4 regions of the Aquibium oceanicum genome follow, and region 4 is predicted to be linked to each of the others. Evidence: predicted binding sites of a transcription regulator. Region 4 holds the regulator's gene; each other region holds the start of a gene.
The links. Region 4 encodes PhoB, which activates phosphate uptake and scavenging genes when phosphate is short. Its sites were predicted from a motif close to TGTCATNNANCTGTCAT; they were not measured.
Positions count from the first base shown of each region.

Region 1: a site for PhoB is predicted at 2,675-2,691, ahead of BSQ44_RS25165 (DUF2794 domain-containing protein). Genes of this name have one in related genera too.
Region 2: a site for PhoB is predicted at 4,109-4,125, ahead of BSQ44_RS16545 (BtaA family protein). Genes of this name have one in related genera too.
Region 3: a site for PhoB is predicted at 6,602-6,618, ahead of ppk2 (polyphosphate kinase 2). Genes of this name have one in related genera too.

Region 1 is NZ_CP018171.1:5,131,746-5,139,704, forward strand. Features, by position in the region: gene BSQ44_RS25150 (ABC transporter permease) at 1-629, shown strand, start outside; gene BSQ44_RS25155 (Bax inhibitor-1/YccA family protein) at 837-1,580, shown strand; gene BSQ44_RS25160 (GNAT family N-acetyltransferase) at 1,686-2,255, shown strand; gene BSQ44_RS25165 (DUF2794 domain-containing protein) at 2,275-2,661, opposite strand; gene BSQ44_RS25170 (DUF1223 domain-containing protein) at 3,119-3,877, opposite strand; gene BSQ44_RS25175 (hypothetical protein) at 4,020-4,721, shown strand; gene BSQ44_RS25180 (DUF1127 domain-containing protein) at 4,831-5,121, opposite strand; gene BSQ44_RS25185 (LysR substrate-binding domain-containing protein) at 5,301-6,257, shown strand; gene BSQ44_RS25190 (adenylate/guanylate cyclase domain-containing protein) at 6,674-7,959, shown strand, end outside.
Region 2 is NZ_CP018171.1:3,377,192-3,385,150, forward strand. Features, by position in the region: gene BSQ44_RS27280 (glycosyltransferase family protein) at 1-707, shown strand, start outside; gene BSQ44_RS16535 (IS256 family transposase) at 711-1,985, opposite strand; gene BSQ44_RS26625 (hypothetical protein) at 2,084-2,248, shown strand; gene BSQ44_RS16540 (sugar phosphorylase) at 2,251-4,041, opposite strand; gene BSQ44_RS16545 (BtaA family protein) at 4,176-5,414, shown strand; gene BSQ44_RS16550 (class I SAM-dependent methyltransferase) at 5,476-6,096, shown strand; gene BSQ44_RS16555 (serine hydrolase domain-containing protein) at 6,100-7,476, opposite strand; gene BSQ44_RS16560 (glycoside hydrolase family 25 protein) at 7,705-7,959, shown strand, end outside.
Region 3 is NZ_CP018171.1:4,668,489-4,676,447, reverse strand. Features, by position in the region: gene BSQ44_RS22795 (MBL fold metallo-hydrolase) at 1-523, shown strand, start outside; gene BSQ44_RS22790 (alpha/beta fold hydrolase) at 606-1,511, shown strand; gene BSQ44_RS22785 (LysE family translocator) at 1,613-2,236, shown strand; gene BSQ44_RS22780 (tetratricopeptide repeat protein) at 2,244-3,581, shown strand; gene xylB (xylulokinase) at 3,750-5,204, shown strand; gene xylA (xylose isomerase) at 5,201-6,526, shown strand; gene ppk2 (polyphosphate kinase 2) at 6,654-7,574, shown strand; gene uxuA (mannonate dehydratase) at 7,681-7,959, shown strand, end outside.
Region 4 is NZ_CP018171.1:4,867,764-4,875,722, forward strand. Features, by position in the region: gene BSQ44_RS23795 (CRTAC1 family protein) at 1-1,095, shown strand, start outside; gene BSQ44_RS23800 (CHAT domain-containing protein) at 1,105-3,129, shown strand; gene phoB (phosphate regulon transcriptional regulator PhoB) at 3,136-3,825, opposite strand; gene phoU (phosphate signaling complex protein PhoU) at 3,838-4,545, opposite strand; gene pstB (phosphate ABC transporter ATP-binding protein PstB) at 4,574-5,389, opposite strand; gene pstA (phosphate ABC transporter permease PstA) at 5,404-6,714, opposite strand; gene pstC (phosphate ABC transporter permease subunit PstC) at 6,711-7,959, opposite strand, start outside.

The DNA of each region.
Region 1 (7,959 bases), 260 kb from region 4:
CGGCCCGAATCGCCAACTTCCGCAACGTCGAATGGGAATCGCTCGGCATCAATTTCGTCATGGTGTTCTCGCCCAACACCTTCGCCGGCGCGCCCCATGCCTGGCTCGCGACGCTGCTCGACCGTTCATCGACCGCGCCCGAGGAAGCCCGCATTTTGAACGAGGTCACCCGTGCCTTTCCGGCGGTAACGACGGTTCGGGTCAAGGACGCGCTCGACATCGTCAACCGCCTGATCGGACAGCTTGCCACGGCCATCCGCGCGGCTGCGGGAGTGGCGCTGATCGCCTCGGTGCTCGTGCTGTCGGGCGCACTCGCGGCGGGCAATCGCGCGCGCATCCACGACGCGGTGGTGTTGAAGACCCTCGGCGCGACGCGGCGTACGCTTATGGCCGCGTTCACGCTCGAATACATGCTGATCGGGCTCGCGACGGCCATTTTCGCGCTAGCCGCCGGCGGCGTCGCGGCATGGTTCGTCATATCGCGCGTCATGGGCTTGCCGGCAATCTTCCTGCCCGAAGTTGCGGTGTCGACAATCGTCGTCGCCCTGGTCCTGACGGTCGGTTTCGGCCTGCTCGGCACCTGGCGTGTGCTCGGCCACAAGGCTGCTCCGGTGCTAAGAAATCTTTGAGCGTGCGTTAACCACGTCCGGAACAAGGGGCCGGAGCCATAAATTTCGTGCGATCACAAACCTTCGTGCGGCCAATCGCTCTTGTTCTTGGCAGGAAGGCACATCATATTCGACATCAGGCATGCTGGAGTCCCGCCAGCGGCGCCTGGGCGGATCGGGTTCGGTACCGCCCGACACCGGACGGGACAGAAGCTGTAAGAGGAAATCATGGCTGACATCCGCAACTACAATGCGCGCGTCGCCGGCGTTGGCACACGTGCCGATACCGGAATCGACGAGGGCCTTCGCGCATACATGCTCAAGGTCTACAACCTCATGGCGCTCGGCCTCGCCATCACCGGCCTGGCCGCTTGGGGTAGTTTCAACTTCGCCGTCGCCGATGGCCAGCTCACCCCGTTCGGGCAGCTGATCTACGCCAGCGCCTTCCGCTGGGTCGTGATCCTCGCGCCGCTCGCGATGGTGTTCTTCCTGTCGTTCCGCATCAACAAGATGAGCGTTTCGGCGGCTCAGACCACCTTCTGGGTTTATTCGGGCCTCGTCGGCCTGTCCCTGTCGACGATCTTCCTCGTCTATACCGGCGAGAGCATCGTTCGGACCTTCTTCATCACCGCGACCGCGTTTGGCGGCCTGTCGCTCTACGGCTACACGACCAAGCGCGACCTGTCGGCGATGGGCTCCTTCCTGGTTATGGGCCTTTTCGGGCTGATCATCGCGATGCTGGTCAACATTTTCCTGCAGTCGTCGGCGCTCCAGTTCGCCATTTCGGCGATAGGCGTGCTGATCTTCTCGGGCCTCACCGCCTACGACACGCAGAACATCAAGGAGATGTACTACGAGGGCGACGATAGCGCCGTGGCCGGCCGCAAGGCCATCATGGGCGCGCTTCGCCTCTACCTCGACTTCATCAACCTGTTCATGTTCCTGCTGCACTTCCTGGGCAACCGCGAGTAGGCGGTCTGGACCAATCGATCCTGCGGGGCGGCCAATACGGCCGCCCTTTTCTTTCGTACGACGCTCAGCTTAAAGTCCGTGCAACATCAATCCCCTGCACCAAAAATGAGCGTCGTAGCCCTTCGATCTGCCACGAGAGCCGATATTGCCGCGATCACGGCGATCTATGCCGATGCGGTGCGCCACGGAACGGCGAGCTATGAGCTCGAGCCGCCCGGAGAGGCCGAGATGGCGGCGCGTTTCGATGCCCTGGCCGCGAAATCCTATCCGTACCTCGTGGCCGAAAGCCCTTCGGGGCTCTTGGGCTACGCCTATGCCGGCCCCTTCCGGCCGCGACCGGCCTACCGCTTCATGGTGGAGGATTCGATCTACATGGCAGCGGAAGCGCGCGGCAAGGGCATAGGCCGCCTGCTACTCGCCATGCTGATCGAGGAAACCGGCAAGCTCGGCTTCCGGCAGATGACGGCCGTGATTGGAGACGGTATCCACAACGTACCCTCCCTCCGCCTCCACGCACAACTCGGCTTCCGCCATATGGGTGTTTTGGAGGGATCGGGGTTCAAGCAGGGGCGATGGCTGGATACGGTATTCATGCAACTCTCGATGAACGGCGGAAATTCCACCGATCCGGATCCGGGTTCGCTGCCCGAGCGGAACTTTCGCGCCGGCATCTGATCCGTGCCGGCGGGGCGTGTCAGGCGTGGACGAGCTTCAGGTGCCTGTCGAAGACGTTGAGCACCCGCGCGAGTTCGTGGCCGCGCTTCAGGATGAGCCCCGTCGCCGCCACCACCGAGTAGGCGCCCTGCTTGCGGGCGAGCTTGGGATCCTTGACGATCTGGAACAGCGGCACTTCGCTCGTGCGCCGGAACACCGAGAAGACGGCGCGATCCTGCAGATGGTCGATCGCGTAGTCCCGCCATTCGTTGGCGGCGACCATGCGCCCGTAGATTTTCAGGATTTGATCGAGTTCGCGTCGGTCGAACCTGACCGGTAGTCGTTCACGATCCCGCCGCGCCTCGTGAAGCGGGATCAGCATTGCGGAGCCGTCCCCATCCTCCGCACCGTTGGAACGCTCAGCCATGAGCTCACCTTCCGTGACAGTTTCACGACGGTTCAAGGTCATCTTTCCGGCCCGGTTTTGCAACCCCCGCGCCTGGAGGATATGCGAAACCGGGAAGGTGAAGGGACGCGCCGACCACAGGGAGCTCACACTTTGGCGACCCTTCTTACGCTCTTGAGTTGGCTGTTGCGCGAGGAGGCGACCGCTGTGGCAGTCGCTTCCGGTTCTTAACGCCAGGTTAACCGGTCGGTCACGAAGCAGGACAGGATGATCGAATTGGTGATGGCCCGCCACATTCCGGCCGCGAATTGTCCCGGTTGCGGCCCCAATGCGCGGCGAACATCCAATCGTTGCCTGAGACGGTTCGGTCCGGCGCTGGCCCCGTAACCCCAAGCCCCCCGCCCACGGTGTCTTCGCTGGGCCGAACCAACCTCGGCAACACCTCATTCTCGCGGAGACCCGCCCAGACGGCGGCTGGTCACATGATCGGGTGGTCGAGGATCGCAGCCCCGATGATCGGACCCGGAGAGCCGTCCACGCCCATCGCCTGGAGAAGCACGGCGCAGCCGCCCGCACCCTTCCGCTTCAGTTCGCTCGACGGGATTTCCAGCCGCATCTCGCGGCCGTGCCACATGCCCGCGGCCTGGATCGCGGAAACGGCATTCCAGTAGGTGATGGATTTTCCGGCGTTCTCGCCCCTGGCGATCTCGACCTCGGTTGCGGGCTCGAAGAACACCAGTACGACGTTCGCCTTGCCCTTCCGATGGGTGCCGGCGCCCGTCTCAATGACGATGCTCTCGGGGCTCTGGCGAATGCTGACATCGATCACCAGCCCCTTGCCCTCGGCATCCATGTCGGCGATCGCGCTCTCGATCTTGCCGCGGCTGGCGCCGTTCATGTGCTCGCGTCCGTTGACCACCACCTGCGGCGTGTAGACGGACCGCTGCCCGAGCGCGCGCGCATAGTCGCGCTGGCGGGCCGTGTTTTCGGGATCGGCGAGCGTGTCGCCCCAGCCGAGGTAGTCCCAGTAATCGACGTGATAGGCGAGCGCGACCACGTCGCCGCGCCGTGCGAGATCGGCAAGATACTCGTCGGCGGGAGGACATGAGCTGCAGCCCTGGCTCGTGAACAGTTCCACCACAGCACGCGGTTTGCCGTCCACGGTCTGAGCGGTCGCCGGCAGAGCCGGCGCTGCGACCATCGCCAGCAGGAACCCGGTCATTCGGAAGATGTTCATGTCCGATCCTGACTGAAATCCGGACTCCGATTGTCCGCTTTCTCGTATAGCTTCGACATTAAGCGCATGGCGAGGTCAACCCGAAGTCACGTTGCGGTGAGACGATTCTCCCGCATACTCCGCCCGAAAGGGAGAGCCGGGCGTGAATGATTCGCTTTTTGCCAGCATCGACAACTACTGCGAGCGCACCGGCCCCGAATTCTGGTCGGAACCGCTGAACGCGGTGACGAACCTCGCCTTTATCCTCGCGGGAATCTGGGGATTGTGGGCGATCCGCAAGCGCGGCGGCGACGTCTTCGCCGTGGCGCTGGCGTGGTGGGTCATCGCCATCGGCATCGGCTCGACGCTCTTCCACACCTTCGCCAACGGGCTGACGATCTGGTTCGACGTGGTGCCGATCGCCACCTTCACGTTGGCGCTGACGCTGTTCAACATCCGCCGCTGGGTCGGTTTCGGCTGGGGCCTGTCCATCGTCGCACTGATAGGCTTCTTCGCCGTCGCCGGCGCGATCACAGCGATGTTGCCCGACTGGGTCCGGGTCGCCACCAACGGCACGTCCGGCTACCTGCCTGCGCTGCTGTCGCTGGCGTTCTGGGGGGTGGTCCTCGTCGTGCGCGGCCACCCCGCCGGGTGGTACGATATCGCGGCGGCGGCGATGTTGGTGGTCTCGGCAACATTTCGAACCATCGACCCGGACGTCTGCGCCGCTTTCCCGATCGGCACCCATTTCCTGTGGCACACGCTGAACGGCGCCATGCTCGCCGTGCTCCTGGCATCGGTCGCCTGGTACGGCACGCCGGGAGGACGGGCAGGCAACAGCGCACCGGCGCCAAACCGAGGCTGACGAAAAAAGCCCGGCCTCGAAGGAGGCCGGGCAGTCGGCAGGCGGGCCGGGGGGAGCCGGCGGGAGTATCGGCCTGCGGGAAACCGTGTCGAGCCCGGGAGGGCGCGGGTCAGAGCATCCGCCGCGCGAGCGCTTCGTCGGCGCGACGCCGCGCTTGCGCGATCCAACCCAGATGCTCCGTCGGATCAATGCCGAGCGGTGCGTTCCACGCGACGTGAAGATCGCCGCGCACCAGCCCGATGTCGGCAAGCTGCGCATCGCTCATCTCACCGAGCTGATAGATCTCGCGTCGGTTACGCCAGGAGCGGATGAATTTCGCCACCCCGTTCACGATCCGCAGCCCGAGCGCCGGGCGCACATGGGCGGGCCTCTCGATGGTGCTGTGATCCAGGGCGGTCATGTCATTCTCCTTCGCTTTTTCCGAGGACGCGCAAACCCCTTCGGCGGAAACAGTATTCCGGCCGCTGGCTGCTGTGGTGCGTCCAGTCGTTGAACGATTTTCTTATTCCCGACCGCGATTGATAAGTCGAACGAATGTTTCTAATCTTATGCATCAAAGTTCATGATAGGTGTGTCCGCATGGCCGCTCAGCTCGACCTCGACCAGCTCCAGACTTTCCTTGCGATCGCAGAAACGGGCTCCTTCACGCGCGCCGCCGAGGAGGTGTTCCGCACCCAGTCGGCGGTATCGATGCAGATGCGCCGGCTGGAGGAGCGGATCGGCCGCCCGCTGTTCGAGAAGGACGGCCGCACCAACCGCCTGACGGAAGACGGGGAGCGCCTGCTCGCCTATGCGCGGCGCATGATCCGGCTGAATCGCGAGACGCTGGCCGCCTTCGACGACAACCGCCTGGAAGGACAGGTTCGCATCGGCACGCCGGACGACTACGCCGACCGCTTCCTGCCGGAGATCATGGCGCGCTTCGCACGGTCCAACCCGCGGGTGGAAATGTCGGTCGTGTGCGAGCCGACGGTCAATCTCGTCGAGCAGATCCGCCGCGGCCAGCTGGACGTCGCTCTGGTGACCCATGACGACGAGAAGGGCGCCTCGGAAGTCGTTCGGCGAGAACCCTTGTTGTGGGTCGCGTCCGCGAACCACGCCGTGCACGAGGAGGATATCCTGCCGCTCGCCGTCGGCCGCCCGACCTGCGTGTGGCGCCGCTCGGCCATCGACATGCTCGACCAGATGGAGCGCGACTACCGGGTGCTGTTCACCAGCTGGTCGGCAAGCGTCATCATCGCGGCGGTGATGTCGGGGCTGGCGGTCTCCGTCCTGCCGGAATGCGCGCTGCGGCCGGGCATGCGCGTGCTGACCGAGAGCGACGGTTTCGGCACCCTGCCCGACTGCCGCATCGGCATGATGCGCGGCCACACCTCGCAGCCGGCGATCGTGGAGGCGCTGGTGCGCCACATCACCGAGAGCCTCGACAACATCTCGCTTCCGGCGCCGGAGGACGGCGCCAGTTTCGATTTCGCCGCGATCGGATTTTCACTGCGCGGGCGCCGTCAGAAGCCGGGCACGATGGCGGGCTGGTAACAGGGAGGCCAGTCAGACCTCGCCGCGCAACAAGAGTTCCTTCAGCGGAATCTCTATACGACAGTGCAGGCCGGTCGGCTCGAAGGCCAGGCTCGCGCGGCCCTTGAGCTGATAGGCGAGCGTGCGCTCCACGATCTCGTTCCCAACCCCCGCCGCCTCGCTCCTTAGATGCTCGTCAGGCGCCTCCGTTTCGGGTAGATTTCGTCATCGACACCGCGGAGCCTGAGATCGCCTTGTCCTCTCTTTCCGAGCATACGCGCCCGGGCGACCGCCTGTGGCTCAGGATCGCCGAACGGCCATGGCTCTTCGCCGCGCTGATCGTGCTGGCGCTCGCGCTCCTGCCGGTGGCGGTCTGGCTTGATCTGAAGAACCTTTCCGACAACGCGCTGTCCACCCAGGCGCGCACCCTCAACGGGATGTTCAACGACATCCGCGGCTACTACAGCGCCAACGTCGTCGGCCGCGTCCAGGGTTTCGAGGGTGATTCCGTCGCCGCCCATAACTACGAGGACGTGCCCGGCGCCATTCCCATCCCCGCGACACTGTCGCTCGAACTGGGCAACGTGATCGCCGGCCGCGGCGTCGAGGACATCTCCTACAGGTTCGTCTCGGACTTTCCTTTTGCCAACCGAGCGCCGCACAATCTCGACGGCTTCGAAACCAAGGCACTCGCCGATTTCCGCGGAACGCGCGACCCCGAGCAGGTTGCGACCGAGATCACCGGGTCGCTGTTCGAGCGCCAGATCCGCATGGCCGTGCCGGTGATGCTCGGGCAGGCCTGCGTGTCGTGCCACAACGTCCATCCCGAGAGCCCCAAGCGCGACTGGCAGGTCGGAGACGTGCGCGGCATCCAGGCTATCACCGTGCACCAGCCGATCGCGAGGAACCTGTTCTCCTTCAAGTACCTGTTCATGTACTTCGCTGGCGCCGGCGCCTTCGGCATCGCCTTCGCCGGCCTCCAGTGGCGTCAGGCCAACGCCTTCCGCCACATGAACCGCGAACTGGAGGACGCCAACGGCTTCCTCGCCGCGGTGTCCATGAAGATCTCGAAGTACCTGTCGCCGCAGATCTACAAGTCGATCTTCTCGGGCGAGAAGGACGTGGTCATCTCCACCGAGCGCAAGAAGCTCACCATCTTCTTCTCCGACATCAAGGATTTCACCGAGACGGCCGAGCACCTGCAGCCGGAGGAACTGACAAGCCTGCTCAACGAGTATTTCACCGAGATGTCGACCATCGCGCACGAGCACGGCGCCACCGTCGACAAGTTCATCGGCGACGCCATCCTCGCCTTCTTCGGCGATCCTGAGACCAGGGGCGCGCGCGAGGACGCCAATGCCTGCCTCGACATGGCGATCGCCATGCAGCGGCGCATGGTGGAGCTGAAGTCCGAATGGCGCCGACGCGGCATCGAAAAACCCTTCGAGGTGCGCATGGGCATCAACACGGGCTACTGCAACGTCGGCAATTTCGGCTCTGCCGACCGCATGGACTATACGATCATCGGTGCTGAGGCGAACCTCGCCGCCCGTCTCCAGCACGTGGCCGAGCCCGGCGGCATCGTCATCTCATACGAAACCTGGGCGCATGTGCAGGACCGCGTGCGCGTCCACCGGCTGGATCCGATCACGTTGAAGGGCATCTCGGGCGAGATCGTGCCCTACGCCGTGGAAGGCATCCACGATGCCCCGAGCCAGTCGGC
Region 2 (7,959 bases), 1.5 Mb from region 4:
CCGCCCAGCAGGCGGACGTGGTCGCCATCCACGACTGCGACATCACCACCTATTCGCGCGACCTGCTCGCCCGGCTGGTCTATCCGGTGGCCAACCCGGCGTTCCGCTACGTCTTCTCCAAAGGCTACTATTCGCGCATCGCCGGCGGCACCATCAACGGCCGCGTCAGCCGATTGCTGGTCACGCCGCTCCTCCAGGCCCTGAACATGACGGTCGGCCCGCACAGCTACATCGACTACCTGTCGGCCTTCCGCTATCCGCTGTCGGGCGAGTTCGCCATGCGCATCGGCGTCGTACCCGACATCCGCATCCCGACCGACTGGGGACTGGAGATCGGGGTGCTCTCGGAACTGCGCCGCAACGCCTCCACCCGCGCCATCTGCCAGGTCGACATCGCCGACGCCTACGACCACAAGCACCAGGACCTGTCGCAGGACGACCCGCAGAAGGGTCTGTCGCGGATGGCGACAGACATCACCAAGGCCGTCTTCCGCAAACTCGCCACCGAGGGCGTCATCTTCTCCGCCGGCACCTTGCGCAGCGTGAAGGCCACCTATTTCCGCATCGCGCTGGACCTGATCGAGAGCTATCACGCCGACGCGGTGATGAACGGCCTGTCGCTCGACCGGCACAAGGAGGAGCAGGCGGTGGAACTGGGGATGTCCCGAAGTTTGTTGAACTTCGGCGAGCGGCATTGCCGAGGATGAAGGTTACGCGGCCCTGGAAACGGGGGCAACGGGCTTTTCGGCGAGCCGCCGCTGATGGGCAAGAAGGGCGGCCCTGAGGATCGGCAATTGCTTGTGAGCCTTGAGCCTGCGAAAGCCCTTGGCCGCCTCGATCATGCCGGCGGCGACCCAGCGCAGAGCCATCTTGCCGTTTCGCCACCGCTTCACGTTGCGCGTGACGCGTCGGATCGTCCCCATCATGTTCTCGGCGATGTTGGTGCAGGCCAGCGAGCGACGAAGCTCCGTGGGCAGCTTCAACCGGACGACGGTGAGGATTTCGTCGAGCCCCTCCAGAATGCTCGCCGCTACGCCCGGCCGGTCCTGCTCGAGCCGGCGCGCCAGATTGCGGATAAGCTTCTCAGCCTTCTGCGCGTCATCAAGTTCCCAGGCCTGGCGAAGCACCCGGCGTGTCGAGGCGTGAAGCTCTTTCGGCAGGCGGTCCATGATGTTGCGGGCCTTGTGGATCTGGCACCGCTGGATCGCGACGGTCCTGCCGAAGGTGGCCCGGATCGCCTTGGACAGCGCTTTCGCGCCATCCACTATGAACAGCCGCGGCACCGCTGGGTCGATCCCTCGCTCGATTAGATTGTCCAGCAGCGCCTGGACAGTCGCGGAATTCTCGGTGGCGCCCTCGACCACCGCCAGCGGATGCTTGTGACCGTCGCCATCGACGCCGATCGCGGCGACGAGCACCAGATCCTCGTCGACATGAAGCCCGTCGATCTGGACGACGAGCAGGTCGAGCTTCGACAGGTCGGCGCTCATGAAGGCGTTCAACTTCTCGGCCGACAGCGCCACGAACCGGCGAGACGCCGCCGATTTCGATACGCCGCTGCCAGGGCCCGCCGGCACGTCGCCCTCCGGCAGCCGCACCGCCCGCCCAAACCGTCGGGTGGAGACGTTGATCAGCATCAGATTCATCGCCCAGCGGCCGAGCCAGTCCTCCGCTGTCGCCCGGTCCCAGCTCGGGACGGGCACCTCCCGGCCACCGACGCCTCGAATGCGGGGGCGTTCGACCTCCACCTTGCCGCCGTGGAAACCAATCCGCCCGCGCGTCCTGCCCCACCGATGGGCATGGCGGTTCTCGTCTCGACCATGGCGCGGGCCGCAGGCGGCTTCGACGTCGGCCTCCATCATCGCCCCCAGCGCTTCCATACCGGCCGCAAGACACAGCCGCTCGAAGCTCTGCTGAACGTCCGCGAACGCTTCCTCTACAGCCCCGCCGACGGGACCCGTCATCGATGTGATATCTTTCTTCATGGCGTTGCTCTCCAAAGTGGATTCGACACCCCGAGCCTATCGGCTCAAGGCGGGCAACGCCGACCCTTCAGAAGTTCAACATCGACCGGGACATCCCCGTGGAACTCTTCGCCAGGAACATCACCGCGGCCGGCGAGATCTTTCTGGAGAACCCGAGCGAGACGCCGTTCATCCCCAACTGGCGACGCGTCAACGCCGCCTTCCCCGGCATCCTGTCCGACCTCGCGGCGGCGGTGGAAAAGGATGCGCGCGGCGAGGACTGAGCTTATCGCGCCCGCATGGCGCGCTTCGGGCGGTTGGTCAGCCAGACGCATTGGTAAGGTTCAAGAGTCAGTTCCTGCGCATCGATATGGCGGCCGGAGACGAGGTCGGTCCAGTCCTCGCCGGCGATGAGATTGAGGCTGACGAGCGACAGCGGCTGCGGCTCGGCCGTCACGTTGGCGATCGCGAAGATCGACTGCTCCCGGTCGAGGCTCTGGCGCCACAGGCCGAACAACGCCGGGCCGAGCTGCAAGGTGTACTGCGTGGCGTTGGGATGGAACGCCGGCTGCCCGGCCCGGATGCGGATGCGGCGCAGCACCTCCTTCAGCACCTTCGCCTGGTCCGTGGACGCGTCGGCGAGCCGCTCCTCCAGCTCCGGATAGTTCCACTGGTGGCGGTTGATCGAGCGGTTGTGGCCCATCCTGGCGACCCGGTCGTGGTCATTGGGCGTCGCCAGCAGGCTGTGGATATAGAAGGCGGGTATGCCTTCGAGCGCCATCATCACCGTCTGCGAGCACACGAAGCGCTCGAACTGAAGGCCGTCCTCGCCGGCCGCGGCCGTTCCCTTCAAAGCATCGAACAGCGACACGTTGATCTCGTAGGGCCGCTGCGACCCGTCGGCCATCCCGCGCATCGAGACCAGCCCGCCGAAGCCTCGGATCGTCTCGATCATCGAGGCGATCGCCTCGTCGTCGAGATAGCCCTCCGCCGGCCTCAGCCCGATACCGTCGTGCGAGGCGAGGAAGTTGAAGAAGAAGCAGCCCATCGGCGCCGGCGGCATGCGCATCTGCCAGCGGTTCAGCAAGGTCGAATCGCCGGTCAGAAGCGCATGCACCATCAGCGGCGGAAAGGAGAAGTTGTAGACCGCGTGCGCCTCGTTGCGGTTGCCGAAGTAGGAGAGGTTCTCGAAATTGGGGACGTTGGTCTCGGTGATCAGCACCAGCGCCTCGTGCGCGTAGTCGGCGAGCGTGCGCATCAGGCGCACGATCTCGTGCGTCCTCGGATGATGGATGCACGAGGTGCCGAGTTCCTTCCAGACAAAGGCGACGGCATCGAGGCGGATCGTGCGCACGCCGTTGTCGATGTGGAAGCGCATGATCCGGATGAACTCGAGCAGCAGGTCCGGATTGGCGAAGTTTACATCCACCTGGTCGTGGCTGAAGGTGCACCAGACGTGCTTTTCGCCCGACGGCGTCTCGACCGCCCGAAGCAGCGGATGCGGACGCGGGCGCACGACGGCGGAAAGATCGGTCGCCGGGTCGACGTCGATGAAATAGCCGCTCCCCGGCTCCTGGTCCTGCAGGAACTGGGTGAACCAGGCGCTGGAGCTGGAGACGTGGTTGAGCACGAGGTCGGCCATCAGCCGGTAATCGGCGCCGAGCCGCGCCAGATGGTCCCACGATCCGAGGTCGGAATTGACCTTGGTGTAATCGACCACCGAGAACCCGTCGTCCGAGGTCCACGGGAAGAAGGGCAGCACGTGCACGGAGCTGATGGCGCCGCGCAGATGCACCTTCAGGAAATCGTGCAGCAGCGTCAGCGGCGGGTGCTCGCCGTCGATCAGCGAATTGCCGTAGGTGATGAGCACCGCGTCGCGCTCGCTCCAGGGAGGAGCGCTCGCGCGCCGGGCGGTCGGCCGCATCCGGGCGCCGCTTCCGGCGGGCCAAAACGCCTCGATCACCTGAGCGGTGAGTTCTTCCGGGTCCCGCTCGGGATAGATGAAGCGCAGATGCGCCTCGAGCTTGCGCTGGAGCAGCGGGCGCGACGGGAGCGGGCGTGAAGCGGAACCGGCCATCCGCCGATTTCAGCCTATTGCAGTGCAACATGCAAGGTTGGCGGCGTCATCGGCTGCGCCGGCAAAGTGTCACCGCGCTGTCATCGCGATCGACTACCCGCTGACGAAAGCCTCCACCAGCGGGATTCGCGACCATGACAGACCTTTCCGCAGATATCGGCCTTTCCGGGCGCAGGCGCATCGGACGGGCCGTCTACCAGAACAAGGCCCTTACCAGGGAAGGTCTCCTGGAGCGGCTCTTCGCCCTCCTCTTCACCGGTCTCGTCTACCCGCAGATATGGGAGGACCCCGAAGTCGACATGGAGGCCATGCAACTCGGCGAGGGTCACCGGATGGTCACGATCGCTTCGGGCGGCTGCAACGTGCTTTCCTACCTCACGCGCTCGCCGGCCCGCATCGACGCGGTCGATCTGAACACCGCGCACGTGGCCTTGAACCGCCTCAAGCTCGCGGCGCTGACGCACCTTCCCTCGCAGGGCGACTTCTTCCGCTTCTTCGGCGCCGCCGGCAACGTCCACAACGTTAAGGCCTACGACCTCTTCCTCGCGCCGCATCTCGACGCGTCCGCCCGCCGCTACTGGGAAATGCGCGATATCCGCGGGCGCAGGCGCATCTCGGTCTTCGGGCGGGATTTCTACCGCACCGGTCTGCTCGGCTGGTGCATCGGCGCAGGACATCTCGCCGCCCGGATGCACGGCGTCAATCCGGCTACGATCCTGGAGGCGAAGGATCTGCGCGCACAGCGCATTTTCTTCGCCGAGCAGCTCGGACCGCTGTTCGAGAGCCGGTTCGTCCGCTGGGCGACCTCGAAGAAGGCGTCGCTGTTCGGCCTCGGCATTCCGCCGGCGCAATATGACGCGCTGGCCGGGGACAAGCCAATGGCGGACGTGCTGCGCGAACGGGTGCGCAAGCTCGCCTGCGATTTCCCGCTGAATTCCAACTACTTCGCCTGGCAGGCTTTCGCACGGCGCTACCCGAAGCCGGGCGAGGCAACACTCCCGCCCTACCTGGACGCTGCGAACTTCGGCACGATCCGCGGCAATGCGGGGCGCGTGAACGTCCACCACGTCAATTTCGTCGAACTCTTGGCACGCAAGCCCGAGGCGTCGGTCGACCGCTACGTGCTCCTCGACGCGCAGGACTGGATGACGGACGCGCAGCTGGAGGCCCTGTGGAGCGAGATCACCCGCACCGCCGCCCCCGGCGCCCGCGTCATCTTCCGCACCGCCGCCGCGCCGACCTTGCTGCCCGGCCGGGTCTCCGAGGCGATCCTGTCGCAGTGGCGCTACGAGGCCGAAGCCTCGGCGGAGTTTTCGGCACGCGACCGCTCGGCGATCTACGGCGGCTTCCATCTCTACGTGAAACGGGACTAGCGCGGTGAACGGCTCCGCCTCGAAACGCCTCGAGAGCCCCGACTCCGGCCATGCCGAACTCATGGACGGCGTCTACCGGGTCCAGCGCCATTTCTACGACGCGACACGCAAATACTACCTGCTCGGCCGCGACCGGATGATCGCCGGGCTCGACGTACCGCCGAGCGGCACGGTTCTCGAACTCGGCTGCGGCACCGGCCGCAACATCGTGCTCGCCGCGCGAAAATACCCGCAGGCGCGCTATTTCGGCCTCGACATCTCGGCCGAGATGCTGACCTCGGCCCGCAAGGCCGTCGAGCGCGAGGGGATGTCGGCAAAGGTCATGCTGGAGCGCGGCGACGCGACCGGTTTTGACGCGCAGGCTCTTTTCGGGAGAGCCTCCTTCGACCGGATCTTCGTCTCCTACGCGCTGTCGATGATCCCCGGCTGGGAGAAGACGATCGCCCTCGGCCTGGAAGCGTTGGCATCCGGCGGCTCGCTCCACGTCGTCGACTTCGGAGGCCAGGACCGCCTTCCCGGCTGGTTCCGCAGCGGCCTGCGCGCGTGGCTCACCAAATTCCACGTCGCCCCGCGTGACGAATTGCGCGAGCTGCTTGAATCGGAAGCGCAAAGGACCGGCGCAAGCCTCGATTTCGAATCGCTTTTCCGAGGCTATGCCGTCCACGCGGTGATGCGGCGCTGATCGCTATTCCACCGCTTTTACGAGCGCCTGCACCAGAGCCTGCGGCTTGTAGCCCAGCTTCGAGGGCGTCAGCCCCAGCCGCACCACGACCAAGTTCTGCGACGGGATCATGGTGATGGTCTGTCCATCGTGGCCAATCGCCCAGAAGGAGTCGTCCGGCAGCGTGAAGCCGGCGTCAGATTCCTCGCCCTCAGGCGTCCCGCCGCGCGGACCGTGCAGCCAGAGCTGCCCCTGCCCGTATTCGCCGTCGGAGGCCGCGACGGGCTGGCGCATCCAGCCGACGAAGCCGCCGGGCAGGATCTGGCGGCCGTCCCACTCCCCGTCCCCCAGCAGGAACTGGCCGAACCGCGCCCAGTCGCGGGCGCTGGCGTAGAGATAGGACGAGCCGACGAATGTGCCCGACGCGTCCGCCTCGAGCACCGCGCTTTCCATGCCGAGCGGATCGAAGAGCGCCTCGCGCGGATAGTCCAGCGCATTTTGCGGCTCGCCGATCGCGTCCTGCCAGATGCGCGAGATCATCACTGCCGTGCCGCTGGAATAGTTGAACGCCGCTCCCGGCTCAGCCGTCAGTGGCTTCGACGCGGCGAAGGCCGCCATGTCGGGTTCGAGATAGAGCATGCGCGTCACGTCGGTGACGTCGCCGTAGTCCTCGTTGAACTCCAGCCCGCTCGCCATGCCGAGCATGTCGGCGAGGCTGATCGCGGCGCGCTCGTCGTCCCAGCGCTCGAAGAGTTCCTGCTGGTCGGTCGCGAGCAGCCCTTCCTGCACCAGCGTGCCGACGATCGCCGCGTTCACCGTCTTGGTCATCGACCAGCCGAGAAGCGGCGTGGCGGCCGAGAAGCCCTCGCCGTAGCGCTCGCCCACGATGCGCCCGTCATGCACGACGACGACCGCTCGCATGCCGGCTCCGGTGAGTTCGGCATCGTCGAGGATGGCGGCGATCTTGGTATCGGTGGAGGGTTCCACCAGGTCGCCCTGAGGCCAGGGCGACTGCCGCGCCGTCAACGAGCCGGGCGTGGCGGAGATGTCTTCGATAACCGAACCGGCCGGAACGCTGGCGCAGCCCAGCCCCGCGCGATCGATCGCCCTGCTCTCGCCGAAGATGCCGAGCAGCGCGGCCGAGACCGAGCCTTCGGACACGTCGACGTCGACGTCGATATATCCGAGCAACCAGTGTCCCGGCGCCTGCACGTCGACGGCGAGGACCTGCTCCGGATCGCGCCCGGCGATGAAGACGTTCGAACACACGATCTTGGCCGTGTAGCCGGTGCCGACGCGGATCAGGTCCGGCGGGGCGAAATAGAGCCAGCCGGCAGCCGCCACCACCGCGAGCACCACGAGGATGACCAGCCACTTCAGGATGCCGATGACGATACGCATTTGAACCTGGCCGCCCCTGCCCTATTGTTACCCTGCGGTCTTCAAATCGCCGCCATCGCCCATTTTCGGTGTGGCGGACTTTCGGGCGGAAGCCGGGGAAATGCAACCGCCAAGCGCGGACGACCGTATGCCGATGTGTCACTCGCGGTGACCGGCTGTTAACCGTTCGTTTTCCATGCTCTCCCTCGGGTCGAAGGCGATTCGGGGCAACGAGGCGGAGGCAGAAGAATGCGCCGATGGGCGGCAGTGGCACTTGCCCTGGTGGTTGCGGGGTGCACCTCGACGGGGCTCGATCTCGCCGAGATCGCCCCGACGTCCGCTCCTGGCGACATCGTACTCAACCCGCGATACGGCGACCGCGATCCGCATGACTGGGGCGCTCGGACGCCGACGAGCTATCCGGTGCACGGCACCGACGTCGCCAAGTACCAGACGGAAGTCGACTGGGCGCAGGCCAGAGCCAGTGGCATCTCCTTCGCGTTC
Region 3 (7,959 bases), 200 kb from region 4:
CGCGCTCGCCACCCACATCCATCTCGATCACGTCGGCGGCATGCACGAGTTTGAGGACAGGTGGGGCCCGGCGGCCTCGGCAGACGCCTTCGCCACCATGCCGGACGCGTCGACCTATGCCGACATGTTCCGCGGCTTTGCCGGCGGGGTCGAGCACCCGCCGCAGGAAGGGTGGGACCAGTCGGCTTATTCGTTGCGCCCGGCGCCCCTGACGCGACGCCTGGCCGAGGGCGACCAGGTCGATCTCGGCGACCGGCGCTTCGCGGTGCTGTCGCTGCCTGGCCATTCGCCGGATTCGATCGGGCTCCTGGACGAAACGGACGGTCTCTTCTTCAGCGGCGATGCCATCTATCCGGGCGGGCTGATCGACGACCTGCCGGATTCCGACCCGGACACGTATCGCGAGACCATGCGCCGCATTCTCGACCTGCCGGTGCGGATCGCGCATGGCGGGCATGGCGAGAGCATGTCGCCGGCAGAGATGGCGGCGATCGCGCGAGGGTATCTCGACGGCGGGAACTGAGACGCGAAGCCACGTTGCCGACATGTCAGGAGCGGGGAACCGGCCGATTGCCGTCCCCGCCGGGGCGGATTAGGCTCGCGCCATGTCCGATCTTTTTCCCGGCAGCCGCGAAATCCGCACAGAGGCCGATGGAGCGTCGCTTTTCGCGCGCGTAGGCGGCGAGGGGCCGCCGCTGCTCCTGCTGCACGGCTTTCCGCAGACGCACGTGATGTGGCACCCCGTCTATCAGGCTCTGTCGGAGCGGTTCACCTGCGTGATGATGGACCTGCGCGGCTATGGCCGTTCGTCCTGCCCGCCCAACGATGCCGGCAACCAGGCCTATTCCAAGCGCATGATGGCGAAGGATGCGGTTGCGGTGATGGCCTCGCTCGGCTTCGACCGCTTCGCTGTCGCCGGCCACGACCGCGGCGGACGCGTCGCCTACCGCCTCGCGCTCGACCATCCGAAATCGACGACGGCGCTGGTGGTGCTCGACATCGTCCCGACCGCGGTCATGTGGCGAGCTATGAGCGTAGCCTTCGCCATGAACGCCTACCACTGGTTCATGCTCGCCCAGCCCGAGCCGCTGCCCGAAAGGCTGATCTGCGGCGATCCGGAGGGCTTTCTCGACTACACGATCGCGAGCTGGACGCGTTCGAAGGATCTTTCGGCCTTCCATCCGGATGCGCTCGCCGACTACCGTGCGTGCTTCGCAGATGCGGCCCACGTCCACGGCGCCTGCAACGACTACCGCGCCGGCGCGACCATCGACCGCGAGATCGACGAGGCAGACATAGCGGCCGGGAGCAGCATCGCCTGCCCGACGCTAGCGCTCTGGGGTGACGAGGGGTTTCCGGCGCAAGCCTCGACGCCGCTCGATGCCTGGCGCGACTGGTGCGTCTCGGTTGAAGGAAAGGGTGTCCAGGCCGGGCATTTCATCGTGGAGGAAAATCCCCGCGAGACCCTCGACGCGATGCTGCCGTTCCTGGAAAAGCACGCGAAGGGCTGACCCGGTCGTCCGGGCGACCGACGACCGAAGTAGGTGTTCTTTTCCGCTGGACAGCCTTGCGCGGCTGTGGATTGCTTTCGGCTTCACCGGAGCGTTCGCCGATGTCCTTCGAAACCTGGCTCGCCTTCGTCGCCGCGTCCGCGGTGCTGCTCGTCATTCCCGGGCCGACGATCCTGCTCGTCGTCTCCTACGCGCTGGGGCAGGGGTGGCGCACCGCCCTGCCGATGGCAGCCGGCGTGGCGCTCGGCGACTTCACCGCGATGACGCTTTCCATGCTCGGCATCGGGGCACTGCTGATGGCGTCGGCCACCGTCTTCACGGTGCTCAAGTGGATCGGCGCCGCCTATCTGGTCTGGCTCGGCATCAAGCTCTTCCGGGCCGGCGGCAGGCTCGACGCCAGCCCGCGCACCGACAGCGTCTCGTCCGTGCGCATGCTCTCGCATGCCTGGCTGGTCACGGCGCTGAACCCCAAGAGCATCACCTTCTTCGTGGCCTTCCTGCCGCAGTTCATCGACCGGCACGGCGATTTCCTCGCGCAGATGGTCATCTTCGAGACGACCTTCCTCTGCCTCGCTTTCGCCAACGCCTTCGGCTACGCCTTGGTGGCGTCGCGGGCGCGCAACGCGATCCGCAATCCGAAGATCGTCTCCGCCTTCAACCGGACCGGTGGAGCGCTGCTGATCGGGGCGGGCGTGGCGACGGTTGCCGTCCGGACGGGAAACTGAGGGTTTCATGACCATGCACGACCGGTTGGGATTTGCCCTCTCGGGGGCCGACACGGCGAGCGCGGAACGCTACGAGGCCGGGCTGTCCGGACTTCAGCGTTTCGTGGGCGACCCGGTCGCCCATGCCGACGCGGCGATCGCGCAGAGCCCGGGCTTCGTCATGGCGCATGTGCTGAAGGGCTGGCTCTTCGGGCTCGCCACCGATCCGGCCGCCACCGCGGCGGCGCGCGACATCCATGCGGCGGTGGCAGCGCTGCCTGCCAATGCACGCGAACAAGGCCATGTCGCCGCGCTCGGCGCCCTGGTTGACGGGCACTGGCACCGGGCGTCCGAGATTTTGGAAGACCTGACGCTCGAGCATCCGCGCGACGCGCTTGCCCTGCAGGCCGGCCACCAGATCGATTTCTTCACCGGCAATGCCCGCATGCTGCGCGACCGCATCGCACGCGCGGTGCCGGAATGGGACGAGGCCATGCCGGGCTACCACGCCATCCTGTCGGCCTATGCCTTCGGGCTGGAGGAGACCGGGGATTATGCCCGCGCCGAGGCAGTCGGGCGCCGCGCGGTGGAACTCGAGCCGCGCGACGGCTGGGGCCAGCACGCGGTGGCACACGTCATGGAGATGCAGAGCCGCCAGCAAGACGGCATCGCCTGGATGCGCAACGACCCGGACCGCTGGTCGACGGACAGCCTAATGAAGGTCCACAACTGGTGGCACCTGTCGCTCTTCCATTACGATCTCGGTGACCACGACGAGATGCTGGCGCTCTACGATGGTCCGGTCGAGGGCGGTCAGTCGAGTTTCGTGCTCAACATGGTCGACGCCTCCGCGCTGCTGTGGCGGCTTTACCTGCGCGGCGTCGATGCCGGCAGGCGCTGGGCGCGGCTGGCGGACCTCTGGGCGCCCTTCGCCACCGCGGGCAACTATGCCTTCAACGACGCACACGCGATGATGGCCTTTGTGGGCGCGGGGCGCTCCGATCTCGCCGATACCCTCCTGCGGGCGCAGGAGGAGGCGGTTTCGCGCGGCGACGACAACGCGTCCTTCACGCGCGACGTGGGTCTGCCGGCGGCGCGGGCGATCAAGGCCTTCGGCGACGGCGATTTCGCCACCACCGTTCGCCTGCTGAAGCCGCTGCGCGGCCTGGCGCACCGCTTCGGCGGCAGCCATGCCCAGCGCGACGTGCTCGACCTGACGCTGATCGAGGCTGCGTTGCGGTCGGGCAACCGTCCGCTCGCCGTGGCGCTCGCCTCTGAGCGGAAGGAACTGCGGCCCGACAGTCCGCTGTCGCAGCTCTTCGCCAGCCGGGCCGAGGACATGGCCACTCCCGCGCTGTCGCGCTGAATTATTCCGACGGACGAAAAAAATCTTCGCGGTTGGCCGGAATCCCGGTTTTCAGCGGGGCGTTTTTTGCTATGAGTAACGTGCCGGCTCACTCTGGTCCGACCAGATCCACGGGCCGGCGAGGGAGATGCGGCGCGTCGGCAAGAAGCGCGCCGGGAGGAGAAACGCATGTATCTCGGGCTCGACCTCGGAACGTCGGGGGTCAAGGCGCTCCTCATCGACGCCGATCAGCGCATCCTCGCCTCAGCGACCGGCGCGCTCGACGTATCGCGGCCGCATTCGGGCTGGTCCGAGCAGGACGCTGCCGCCTGGATCCGCGCTACCCAGGAAGCGGTCGGCGCGCTCAAGGCCTCGCACGGGCGCGACCTCGCTGCCGTCAGGGGCATCGGCCTGTCTGGCCAGATGCATGGCGCGACGCTGCTCGATGCCGCCGACCAGCCGTTGCGCCCCTGCATCCTATGGAACGACACGCGCAGCCACGAACAGGCGGCGCGGCTCGACGCCGACCCGCGCTTTCGCGAGATCACCGGCAACATCGTCTTCCCCGGCTTCACCGCGCCGAAGCTCGTCTGGGTGAAGGACAACGAGCCGGACATTTTTGGCAAGGTCGCAAAGGTGCTGTTGCCGAAGGACTATCTGCGCCTCTGGCTCACCGGCGAGCACATTTCCGAGATGTCGGACTCGGCCGGCACCGCCTGGCTCGATGTCGCGCAGCGCAGATGGTCTGGCGAACTCCTCGCCGCGACCGGGCTCGACGAGAGCCACATGCCCGGGCTCGTCGAAGGCACTGCACCCGGCGGCACGCTGCGCGGCAAACTCGCCTCCGAATGGGGCATGGGCGGCGGCGTGGTCGTGGCGGGAGGCGCCGGCGACAACGCGGCTTCGGCCTGCGGCATGGGCACGGTCGGGCACGGCCATGCGTTCGTGTCGCTCGGCACCTCGGGCGTGCTCTTCGCGGCCACCGATGCCTACCTGCCCAACCCGGCAAGCGCGGTCCACACTTTCTGCCACGCGCTGCCGGACACCTGGCACCAGATGGGCGTGATCCTGTCGGCGACGGATTCGCTCAATTGGCTTTCGGGCGTCACCGGGAAAAGTGCCGGCGACCTGACGCAGCAACTCGGCGACGACCTCAAGGCGCCGACGGGCGTCACCTTCCTTCCCTACCTCTCGGGCGAGCGGACGCCGCACAACGACGCTGCGATCCGCGGCGCCTTCGTCGGTCTCGGGCACCAGTCCGGTCAGAAGGAGCTGACCCAGGCGGTGGTCGAGGGCGTCACATTCGCGCTGCGCGACAATCTCGAGGCGCTGAAAGCCGCCGGGACCACGCTCGATCGCGTCACCGCCATCGGCGGCGGATCGCGCTCGCGCTACTGGCTGAAATCGATCGCCACGGCGCTCGGCGTTCCGGTGGACTTGCCGGCCGACGGTGATTTCGGCGCCGCTTTCGGGGCGGCACGACTCGGGCTGATCGCGGCCACCGGCGCCGATCCGGTCGCCGTCTGCACCGCGCCGGACACGGCCGAGACCATCGAGCCCGACGGCGGCCTCGCCGACGCCTATGCGGAAGCCTACGGGCGCTTCCGCGCGCTTTATCCTGCCATCAAGGGAGTTACGCCATGAGCACCGGTTTCTTCGGCGACGTCGCCAAAATCGAATTCGAGGGGCCGGACAGCACCAATCCGCTCGCCTACCGCTTCTACGACAAGGACGAAGTGGTGATGGGCAAGCGCATGGAAGACCATTTGCGCTTCTCCGTCGCCTACTGGCACTCCTTCGCCTGGCCCGGCGGCGACCCCTTCGGCGGCCAGACGTTCGAGCGGCCGTGGTTTCCGCAGGCCGGCGGCACGGACACGATGGACCTCGCGCGGCTCAAGGCCGACGTCGCCTTCGAGATGTTCTCCGCGCTCGGTACCCCATTCTTCTGCTTCCACGACGCCGACGTGCGGCCGGAGGGCGAGACGTTGAAGGAGAGCATCGCGCGGCTCGACGAGATCGCCGACTATTTCGGCGGCAAAATGGAGGAGACCGGCGTCAAGCTGCTCTGGGGCACGGCCAACCTCTTCTCGCACCGCCGCTACATGGCGGGTGCCGCGACCAATCCCGATCCGGACGTCTTCGCCTACGCCGCCGCGACGGTGAAGAGCTGCATCGACGTCACCAAGCGCCTCGACGGCCAGAACTATGTGCTGTGGGGCGGCCGCGAAGGCTACGAGACGCTGCTCAACACCGACCTGAAGCGCGAGATGGAGCAGGCCGGCCGCTTCCTGGCGATGGTCGTCGACTACAAGCACAAGATCGGCTTCGAGGGCACGATCCTCATCGAGCCGAAGCCGCAGGAGCCGACCAAGCACCAGTACGACTACGACGTGGCGACAGTCTATGGATTCCTGCGCAAGTTCGGGCTGGAGAACGAGGTCAAGGTCAACATCGAGCAGGGCCACGCGATCCTGGCCGGGCACTCGTTCGAGCACGAGCTGGCGATGGCCAATGCGCTCGGCATCTTCGGCTCCATCGACATGAACCGCAACGACTACCAGTCGGGCTGGGACACTGACCAGTTCCCCAACAACGTGCCGGAGATGGCGCTCGCCTTCTACCAGATCCTGGAAGGCGGCGGCTTCACGACAGGCGGTACCAATTTCGACGCCAAGCTGCGCCGCCAGTCGCTCGACCCGCAGGACCTGCTGCACGCCCATATCGGCGGCATGGACTGCTGCGCTCGCGGCCTCAAGGCCGCCGCCAGGATGATCGAGGACAAGGCACTGTCGGGTCCGCTCGAGGAGCGCTACGCCGGCTGGAAGTCCGGCGAGGCGAAGGCGATGCTGTCGGGCAACGGCACGCTGGAGCAGATTTCCGAGCACGTTCTGTCGAACGGCATCGAGCCGCAGCCGAAGTCGGGCCGGCAGGAGTATCTGGAGAACATCGTCAACCGCTACGTCTGACGCTTCCGCGCCCCTTTCCAGGCGCCCGCGGTCCGCTGCCGGATCGCGGGCGTTTGCAATAATTCCGTCATTGCCGCGACATATGGGTGACGACGCGATCGCAGAGAAACCGGGGCGGAGTGACGGGATGAACAGGGAAAACGGAGCGGCCGACGGCCTCGACTGGCTGGAGGCGGAACTCGCCGACACGATCGACGAGGATTACGAGTTCGAACTCTCCGAGCCGGCGCTTTCGATGGAGATCCGCAAGATCTACCGCAAGGCGCATCCCGACACGATCGAGCGCCAGACCTATTTCCGCGAGCTGATCCGGCTCCAGTCGGAACTGATCAAGCTGCAGGACTGGGTCGCCCATACCAAGGAGAAGATCGTCGTCCTTTTCGAGGGCCGCGATTCGGCCGGCAAGGGCGGTGTCATCAAGCGCATAACCCAGAGGCTCAATCCGCGCATCGCCCGCGTCGTTGCGCTGCCCGCGCCGTCGGACCGCGAGAAGACGCAGTGGTATTTCCAGCGGTACGTGCCGCATCTGCCGGCCGGCGGCGAGATCGTGCTGTTCGACCGCTCCTGGTACAACCGCGCCGGCGTGGAACGCGTCATGGGCTTCGCCACGCCCGACGAGGTGGAACAGTTCTTCGACGACGTTCCCGAATTCGAGCGCATGCTGGTGCGGTCGGGCATCCGACTGGTCAAATATTGGTTCTCTATCACCGATGAGGAGCAGCAGATGCGGTTCCTGATGCGCATCCACGACCCGATGAAGCAGTGGAAGCTGTCGCCGATGGACCTCCAGTCGCGCGTGCGCTGGGAGGCCTACACCAAGGCCAAGGAGGAAATGTTCGCGCGCACGAACATTCCCGAGGCGCCGTGGTACATCGTGGAGGGCAACGACAAGAAGCGGGCGCGGCTGAACTGCATGGACCATTTGCTCGGCCTCGTTCCCTACGAGCCGGTCCCGCACGAGGAGATCACGCTGCCGGACCGGGTGTTCAACCCGAACTACGAGCGCGCCACCCTGCCGCCGGAGCTCTACGTGCCTAAGAAGTACTGACGCCGCGCGCTTACATATCCACGCCGGAAGACGGGCCGGAATCGCCGTCCCCATTGCACTTGCCGGGCAAAAACCCGATACATGCTTGCGCTTGCGGGGAGGTTCGATGCGGCAGACGTGGCGGTGGTTCGGTCCTAGGGACAAGGTGACGCTCTCCGATGCGCGCCAGGCGGGCGTCGAGGGCATCGTCACCGCGCTTCATCATGTCCCGACCGGCGAGATCTGGCGGCCCGAGGAGATCGAGAAGCGGCAGCGCGAGGTGGCGTTTGCCGGCGACGGCTCGATGAACCACCTGAAGTGGGAGGTTGTGGAAAGCCTACCCGTCTCCGAGGCGATCAAGACCCAGACCGGCGACTGGCGCGCCCATATCGTGCACTACCGCCGC
Region 4 (7,959 bases):
GGCACGTGCCACGACAACGACCTGTTCCGGCCGGAGGCCGGCGACAGGCCCGACTATTCCGACCGCCAGGCATTGCGGCCCGGTCATTGCGCGCTTTCGATGCTCTTCACCGACTGGAACCGCTCCGGCACGCCGTCGCTGCGGATCACCAACGACCGCCAGTATTATCGCGGTGGCGAGGAACAGCTCTGGCGGGTCGAGCCGGACCGGCCGGCGAAGCTCTACGGCAAATCGGACGGCTGGCAGCATCTGACGATCTGGGGCATGGGCATCGCCGAGGGCGATCTCGACGGCGACGGTTTTCCGGAATACGCGCTCACTTCGATGGGCGACACCAAGCTGCAGAAACTGTCGGAGGACGCAGACGAGGACGAGCCGCTCTACACCGACATCGCCTTTGCCAGGCATGCCACCGCCCACCGTCCCTATGTCGGCGACGACCTGAAGCCCTCGACCGGCTGGCATTCGGAGTTCGCCGACTTCAACAATGACGGCCTGCTCGACCTCTACATCGCCAAGGGCAACGTGGAGCGCATGCCCGACTTCGCCGGTTTCGACCCTGACAACCTGCTGCTCGGCCAATGGGACCAGACATTTGCCGAGGCCGGCCACCAGGCGGGGATCGACCTGCCGACCAAGGGGCGCGGCGCCCTTGTCGAGGACTTCAACGCCGACGGCATGCTCGACCTGCTGGTCGTGAACCGCGAACAGAACGTCTCGCTGTTCCGCAACTCAGGTGCAGTGACCGAATACGGCTCACGGCCGATGGGCAATTTCGTCGCGATCGAACTCGAGCAGCCGGCGCCGAACGGAAACGCCGTCGGCGCGCTGATCTCCGTCAAGGCCGGCAATTCCACCTTCAACCGTACGGTCCAGGCCGGTGGCGGCCATGCGTCGGGCCATACCGGCTTCGTCCATGTCGGGGTCGGCACCGCCGAGCGCGCTGAAATCCGCGTCAAGTGGCCGGACGGCGAATGGAGCGCGCCCTACCGGGTGTTCGCCAACAATTTCGTCCTCATCGGCAGGGAAGCGAAGGCCGCGCGCTACTGGTATCCGCCGGAAGACGATTCCTGGCAGGCCTCGTCGGCGCAGTAGCGATCCGCCGTGCGTTCCGCGGCCAAACTGCTTCTCGCCACCCTGACGGCGGGCTGGCTGTGCGCGGGTGCGGCCCCCGCCCTTTCGGGCCCGACGGCCGATCATGCGTGCCCGTCCTTTGAAGACGCGGTCAAAGCAAGTGGCGAGCAGCTCGTCACGCTCGCGGCGACACGCGGCCTGACATACGAGCTGCAACCCTTTCCCAACGATCTGCGCGGCGCGATCCTCTCTTATGTCGGCTTCCGCGTCTCGCCCTCGGATGACCGGAGCAACGGCCTCATCTTCTATCTCCGCAGCGGCAGGATCGTCTGCGGCTATCTCTGGCGCGATCGCACCGGGGGAGCCGATGGAGCGCATCGTGGCACGGGGAAACCGCATGCGGACGTCCGGGAGCCGGATGCAATCTTCCGATTGCCGGTGCGCGACGTGGGCGAACTGGTCGACCTGATCGAACGGGTGCGCAATGCACTGACGGCGGGCGGCAACAGCGCAGAGCGCAGCCCCAGGCTTCGCGATGAAAACTCGTTCGGTACCACGCGCGGCGCACGGGCTTTGGCAGACGCATCCGAACCTTCCGGAGAGCAGCGAGCGGCAATGCTGGCGGACCTGTCACAAAAGCTCTTCGGAGAAACCGAAAGCATCATCGAGGAATTCGCCAACCTGACGGTCGTGCCGGCGCTCAACATCGGCACGGTGCCCTTTGGCGTCCTCGACCCGAATGGCGACGGGATTCCGCTGGTCCACTCGACTGCAGTCAACGTCGAGGCGTCGATGAACGACGTGGCGGCGGGACGGCTGTTTGCGATCGCGCCCGAAGTGCGGCCCCAGACGATCGCCGGCGATCCGGACGCCACGGGCGATCCGGAATGGATCTTCCCGCGGCTGCCTGGTGCCGCGGCCGAGGCGCGCACGATCGCCGCCCGCTTCGAGGCGACGCCGATCATCGGCTCCGACGCGACGATCGAGACGGTGACCCGCCACCTAGCCGAGGACACCTACATCCACCTCGCCGCCCATGGCCTCAGCAGCATCACGGATCCGGTGGACGGCAGCTTCATCGCGCTCAGCGATGGCAGGCTCACGGCCCGCGCGATCCAGGAGATGCGGCTTTCGAACAACCCGCTCGTGGTGCTGAGCGCCTGCCAGACCGGGCTGGGCAACCCGCTCGACGCCGGGATCGTCGGGCTTGCGCGCGCCTTCATGCTTGCCGGCGCGAGCAGCGTCATCGTCAGCCTCTGGAACGTCGACGACGAGGCGACCTCGTGGATCATGACGCGCTTCGTCGATTTCCTGACCAACCACCCGCCGGGCACGGCGCTACGCCTGGCGCAGGACGCGGCGCGCGAGCGCTGGCCCGAACCCTCGAAGTGGGGCGCTTTCGTGCTGTTCGGGTCACGCACGGTGGTGCTGGCTCCCGCGGACGACGACCGCCCCATGTCGGTAGCGCTGAACGTGCTTCCTCTGGTGAAGCGCGTGGGCAGCGAGGACATGGACCCTATCGGACCAGGCGCGGCGGTTCGGGTCGGCGCCGGAGACGAGCTTCATCTCGACATCGCCAACCTCGGCGGCAAGCCAGTCGATCTCGACGTCCTCTATGCGGACGCGGAGGGGACGGTCTCGCATCTCCTGTCGGAGCGCGTGCCGGCGGGCGACGAAGAGCGCCTTGGCCTCGTCCGCTTCACCGACACGACGGTGGGAATGGAACGGGCGATCATCGTGGTACGTGAAGCCGCGCCCGCATCGCCGCTGCGTCCGCTGTCGGATTTTGAAAGCGTGCCGGGCACGATGCTGGCGCACCTGCTGCTCAGTCCCGCGTCGCTGCGGACATTGCTGCCCGGCGGCATCCGCAAGGTCTCGCAGTTCGGCGGACGGGAGTTCCTCGGGTCGTTCGTGGGAGCGAGCGAGCGCTTCGAACTGGCGCTGTCGGAGGCCCGGCACATGGGTGCAAGGGGGTCGCCCTCGCGCGAACAGCCATCCGCCGCCTCTCGGCGGCGGGCGGGCGTGATGGTCGTGCCGTTCGAGGTGTCGCGGTAGCGCCGGTCAGGCCTCGCGGATCGCGTAGCCCGCGCCGCGGATCGTGCGGATGACGTCGGGCATGCGGCCGTTGTTGACCGCCTTGCGCAGGCGACCGACATGGACGTCGACGGTGCGTTCGTCGATGTAGATCGTCTCGCCCCAGACATTGTCCAGAAGCTGCCCGCGCGAGAAGACGCGACCGGGATGCTGCATCAGGAATTCGAGCAGGCGGAACTCGGTCGGTCCGAGCTTGATCTCGCTCTTCTTGCGATAGACGCGATGGGACTCGCGGTCGAGCACGATGTCGCCGACCTTGAGCACACTCGACAGGACCTCCGGCTTGGCACGGCGCAGCAGAGCGCGGACGCGGGCGATGAATTCGGGGGTGGAGAAAGGCTTTACTAGGTAATCGTCGGCGCCGGTGGAGAGGCCGCGCACGCGATCGCTCTCCTCGCCGCGCGCCGTGAGCATGATGATCGGCAGGCGTTCCGTCTCAGGGCGCATTCTCAGCCGCCTGCACAGTTCGATGCCCGAAATCGCGGGCACCATCCAGTCGAGCACCAGAAGATCCGGCACGCTCTCCTGCAGCCGTATCTCGGCCTCGTCGCCGCGGGTGACGATCTCGACCTGATAACCTTCTGCTTCGAGGTTGTATTTGAGGAGGACGCAGAGCGGCTCCTCATCCTCGACCACCATGACCTTTGCTGCAATCATGCCGCGTCGTCCTCAGGCGTTCGCCCCGGCCATCACCGTCTCGTCGGTCTTGGGCCGCGCCATGGGCAGTTGCTTGCCGGTCATGACGTAGTAGGCGTTTTCCGCGATGTTCGTGACGTGATCGCCGATGCGCTCCAGGTTCTTGGCGCAGAACAGGAGATGGGTGCACGACGTGATGTTGCGCGGGTCTTCCATCATGTAGGTCAGGAGCTCGCGGAAGATCGCCGTGTACTTGATGTCGATCTTCTCGTCCTCGACGCGCAGCGGTACCAGCGCCTCGGCCTCGCGCGCGACGTACAGGTCGACCACCTTCTTGACCTGGCGGTGGACGAGCTCGGCCATGCTCTCGATCGAATAGGACAGGCTGGTCGGCGTCGAGGTCAGCCCCACAGCACCGACACGCTTGGCGATGTTCTTGGCGAGATCGCCGATGCGCTCCAGATCGCCGGCCATGCGGATGGCGCTGACGACGGCGCGCAGATCCTGCGCCATCGGCTGGCGGCGGGCGATCAGCGTGATTGCCTTGTCGTCGAGCTCGCGCTGCTTGGCGTCCATGATGGCATCGTCGGAGATGATGCGCTGGGCGAGCGCCGCGTCGGTGGAAAGCAGCGCGCGGGTGGCGTCGTCCACCATCGAGGCCGCGAGTTCGCCCATGTCGCACAGAAGGCGATCGATACTTTGAAGTTCCTCGTCGAAGGAGGCAACGGTGTGCTCGCCCATGGTCCTGTCCTCGTATCCTGGTGCCGGATCAGCCGAAGCGACCGGTGATGTAGTCCTGGGTGCGCTTGTCGTCGGGGTTGGTGAACATCTTGTCCGTCGGGCCTTCCTCCACGAGGTAGCCGAGATGGAACATCGCGGTGCGCTGCGAGACGCGGGCGGCCTGCTGCATCGAGTGCGTGACGATAACGATCGTGTAGTTCTGGCGAAGCTCGTCGATCAGTTCCTCGACCTTGGCGGTGGCGATCGGATCGAGCGCCGAGCACGGCTCGTCCATGAGGATGACCTCCGGAGAGACCGCGATGGCGCGGGCGATGCACAGGCGCTGCTGCTGGCCGCCGGACAGGCCGGTGCCCGGCTCCTGAAGCCTGTCCTTGACCTCGTTCCAGATCGCCGCCTTCTGCAGGCTGGATTCCACCACGGCGTCGAGCTCGGCCTTGTTCGTGGTCAGGCCGTGGATGCGGGGGCCGTAGGCGATGTTCTCGTAGATCGACTTCGGAAACGGGTTCGGCTTCTGGAACACCATGCCGACACGGGCCCGGAGCTCCACGACGTCGATCTTCGGATCGTAGATGTCCTCGCCGTCGAGCGTGATCTTGCCGCCGATCCTGGCGATGTCGATGGTGTCGTTCATCCGGTTCAGGCAGCGCAGGAAGGTGGACTTGCCGCAGCCCGACGGCCCGATGAGTGCCATCACCTGCTTTTCCGGAACGTTCAGGTCGACGTCGAACAGCGCCTGCTTTTCCCCATAGTGCACCGTGACCTTTTCGCCCCGCATCTTGTAGCTGGTCATGGCATCGGGGGTCATGAGCTTCTTCTCGACTGCGGCTTCGCTCAGCATGTTCATGTCCTTGTACTCCATTACCAGCGGCGTTCGAAGCGCCGGCGAAGTATGATAGCGCCGATGTTCATGACCGCCAGGAACATCAGCAGGATGATGATGGCGCCCGACGTGCGCTCCACGAAGGCGCGCTCGGCTTCGTTGGCCCACATGTAGATCTGCACCGGCAGCGCCGTTGCGGGATCGAGCGGCGAAGTGGGATAATTGGCCACGAAGGCCACCATGCCGATCAGCAGCAGCGGCGCCGTTTCGCCGAGCGCCTGCGCCAGGCCGATGATGGTGCCGGTGAGGATACCGGGCGCGGCGAGCGGCAGGACGTGGTGGAACACCATCTGCGTCTTCGATGCGCCGAGCCCGAGCGCCGCGGCGCGGATCGAGGGCGGTACGGCCCGCAGGGCGGCGCGCGTGGCGATGATGATCGTCGGCAGGGTCATCAGGGTCAGCACCAGCCCGCCGACGAGCGACGCGGAACGGGGGAGTTCCATGAAGTTGATGAAGACCGCCAGCCCGAGCAGGCCGAAGACGATCGACGGCACCGCGGCCAGGTTGTTGATGTTGACCTCGATGAGATCGGTGAAGCGGTTCTTCGGCGCGAACTCTTCCAGGTAGATGGAGGCCGCGACGCCGATCGGCAGCGCCAGGATCAGCACGATCAGCATCATGAAGAGCGAGCCGATGATCGCCACACCCATGCCGGCGGTCTCGGGACGGCTGGACGCGCCGTAGGTGAACAGGCCGGTATTGAACTTCTGTTCGATCACGCCCGCCTGCTGGAGCTGGCGTATCCACTCCAGTTGCTGATCGGAGACCTTGCGACGGGATTCCTCGACCGTCAGGTCCACCTGTCCCTTCACCGCGGAATCCACGTCGGCGGTGGCCAGTACCCAGACGGTCTGCGTCGTTCCGATCACGGACCAGTCGCTGGTAACGAGATTGCGCAGCTGGTTCCTGACGCCGTTGGAGACCAGGCCGCCGGCCTCGCGCATGAGCTTCCGGTTCTCGGGATCGATGCCGAGCACCTTTGCGATCGCGGCATCGGCCAGCCTGGGGTAGTTGGCGGTCAGGAGCACGTTCGGATCCGTGTCGCGCTCGTTGTCGGGATCGATGATGCTTTCCTCGATCTCGATCGGCAGCTGGATCGAGGTCTGCCAGAAGGCGGTGTAGCCTTTCGAGAACACCGACCACATGAGCGCGAACAGGAAGAAGATGCCGATCGCGATGGCGACGATCCCGTAGATGCGGAACCGGCGTTCGGCCGCATACCGCTTCTTGATGCCGATGTCGCGGCGCGGATGGGGAGCCGCCGCGGTTTCGAAGGTGGCGTCGGTCATTCGTACTGCTCCCGGTACTTGCGCACGATGTAGAGCGCGAAGACGTTCATGCCGAGCGTGAGCACGAACAGGGTCATGCCCAGCGCGAAGGCGACGAGCGTCTGTGGCGACGTGAACTCGAGATCGCCGGTCAGCTGGTTGACGATCTTGACCGTGATCGTGGTCATGGCCTCGAACGGATTTGCCGTCAGGTTGGCCGCCACTCCGGCCGCCAGCACCACGATCATGGTCTCGCCGATGGCGCGCGATGCGGTGAGCAGAAGCGCCCCGACGATCCCCGGCAGGGCGGCCGGAAGGATGACGCGCTTGATGGTTTCCGAACGCGTGGCGCCGAGCCCCAGCGATCCGTCCCGCATGGAACCGGGAACGGCGGTGATGATGTCGTCGGACAGCGACGACACGAACGGGATGAGCATGATGCCCATGACGAGGCCCGCGGTCAGCACGCTCTGCGCCTGGATGAAGCTGAAGCCGGCGATCGCCGCCGAGAGATCGCGCAGGAACGGACCGACCGTGACGAGCGCGAAGAAGCCGTAGACGATGGTGGGAATGCCGGCGAGGACCTCGAGCAGCGGCTTGACGATGGAGCGGACGCGCTTGGAGGCGTACTCGGCCATGTAGATCGCCGCCATCAGGCCGATCGGAACCGCGAAGAGCATCGCGACGAACGCGATGTAGAGCGTTCCGGCAAGCAGCGGGATGAGCCCGTACTGCCCTTCCGCACCGCCCGAACCGGCGGCCGCGAAACGCGGATCCCAGACGGTCCCGAAGAAGAAGTTCGTGAGCGACACCGACTGGAAGAAGTGGATCGTCTCGAACAGCATCGAGAACACGATGCCGACCGTCGTCATGATGGCGATCGTCGAGGCGGCGATCAGCAGCCAGAGGATCACCCGTTCGACATTGTTGCGGGCGCGCGAACGCAGATGGATGCGCGAAACCGCGAGCCAGGCGCCACCGAGCGCCATGGCGATCGCCAGGATCGAACCGATCCAGGCCAGCGTCGACTGCATCGCGTTCATCTCGAGCGCCAGCTCGATCATGTAGTCCTGTGTGCCGGAGGCGAGCGCGACACCACGCTCGGCCAGCATCGGCCGGATTTCCTCGAATGTCTGCGGGATCGTGACGCCGGCATCCTGGAGCCGCTCCAGCCCGGCGGCGAGGCTCTTGACCATGCCGAACGCCAGGCCGCGGCTGGCGACAGCGCTTTCCGCGGTCTGGGCCGGCAGGCGCGCCTCGACCGAG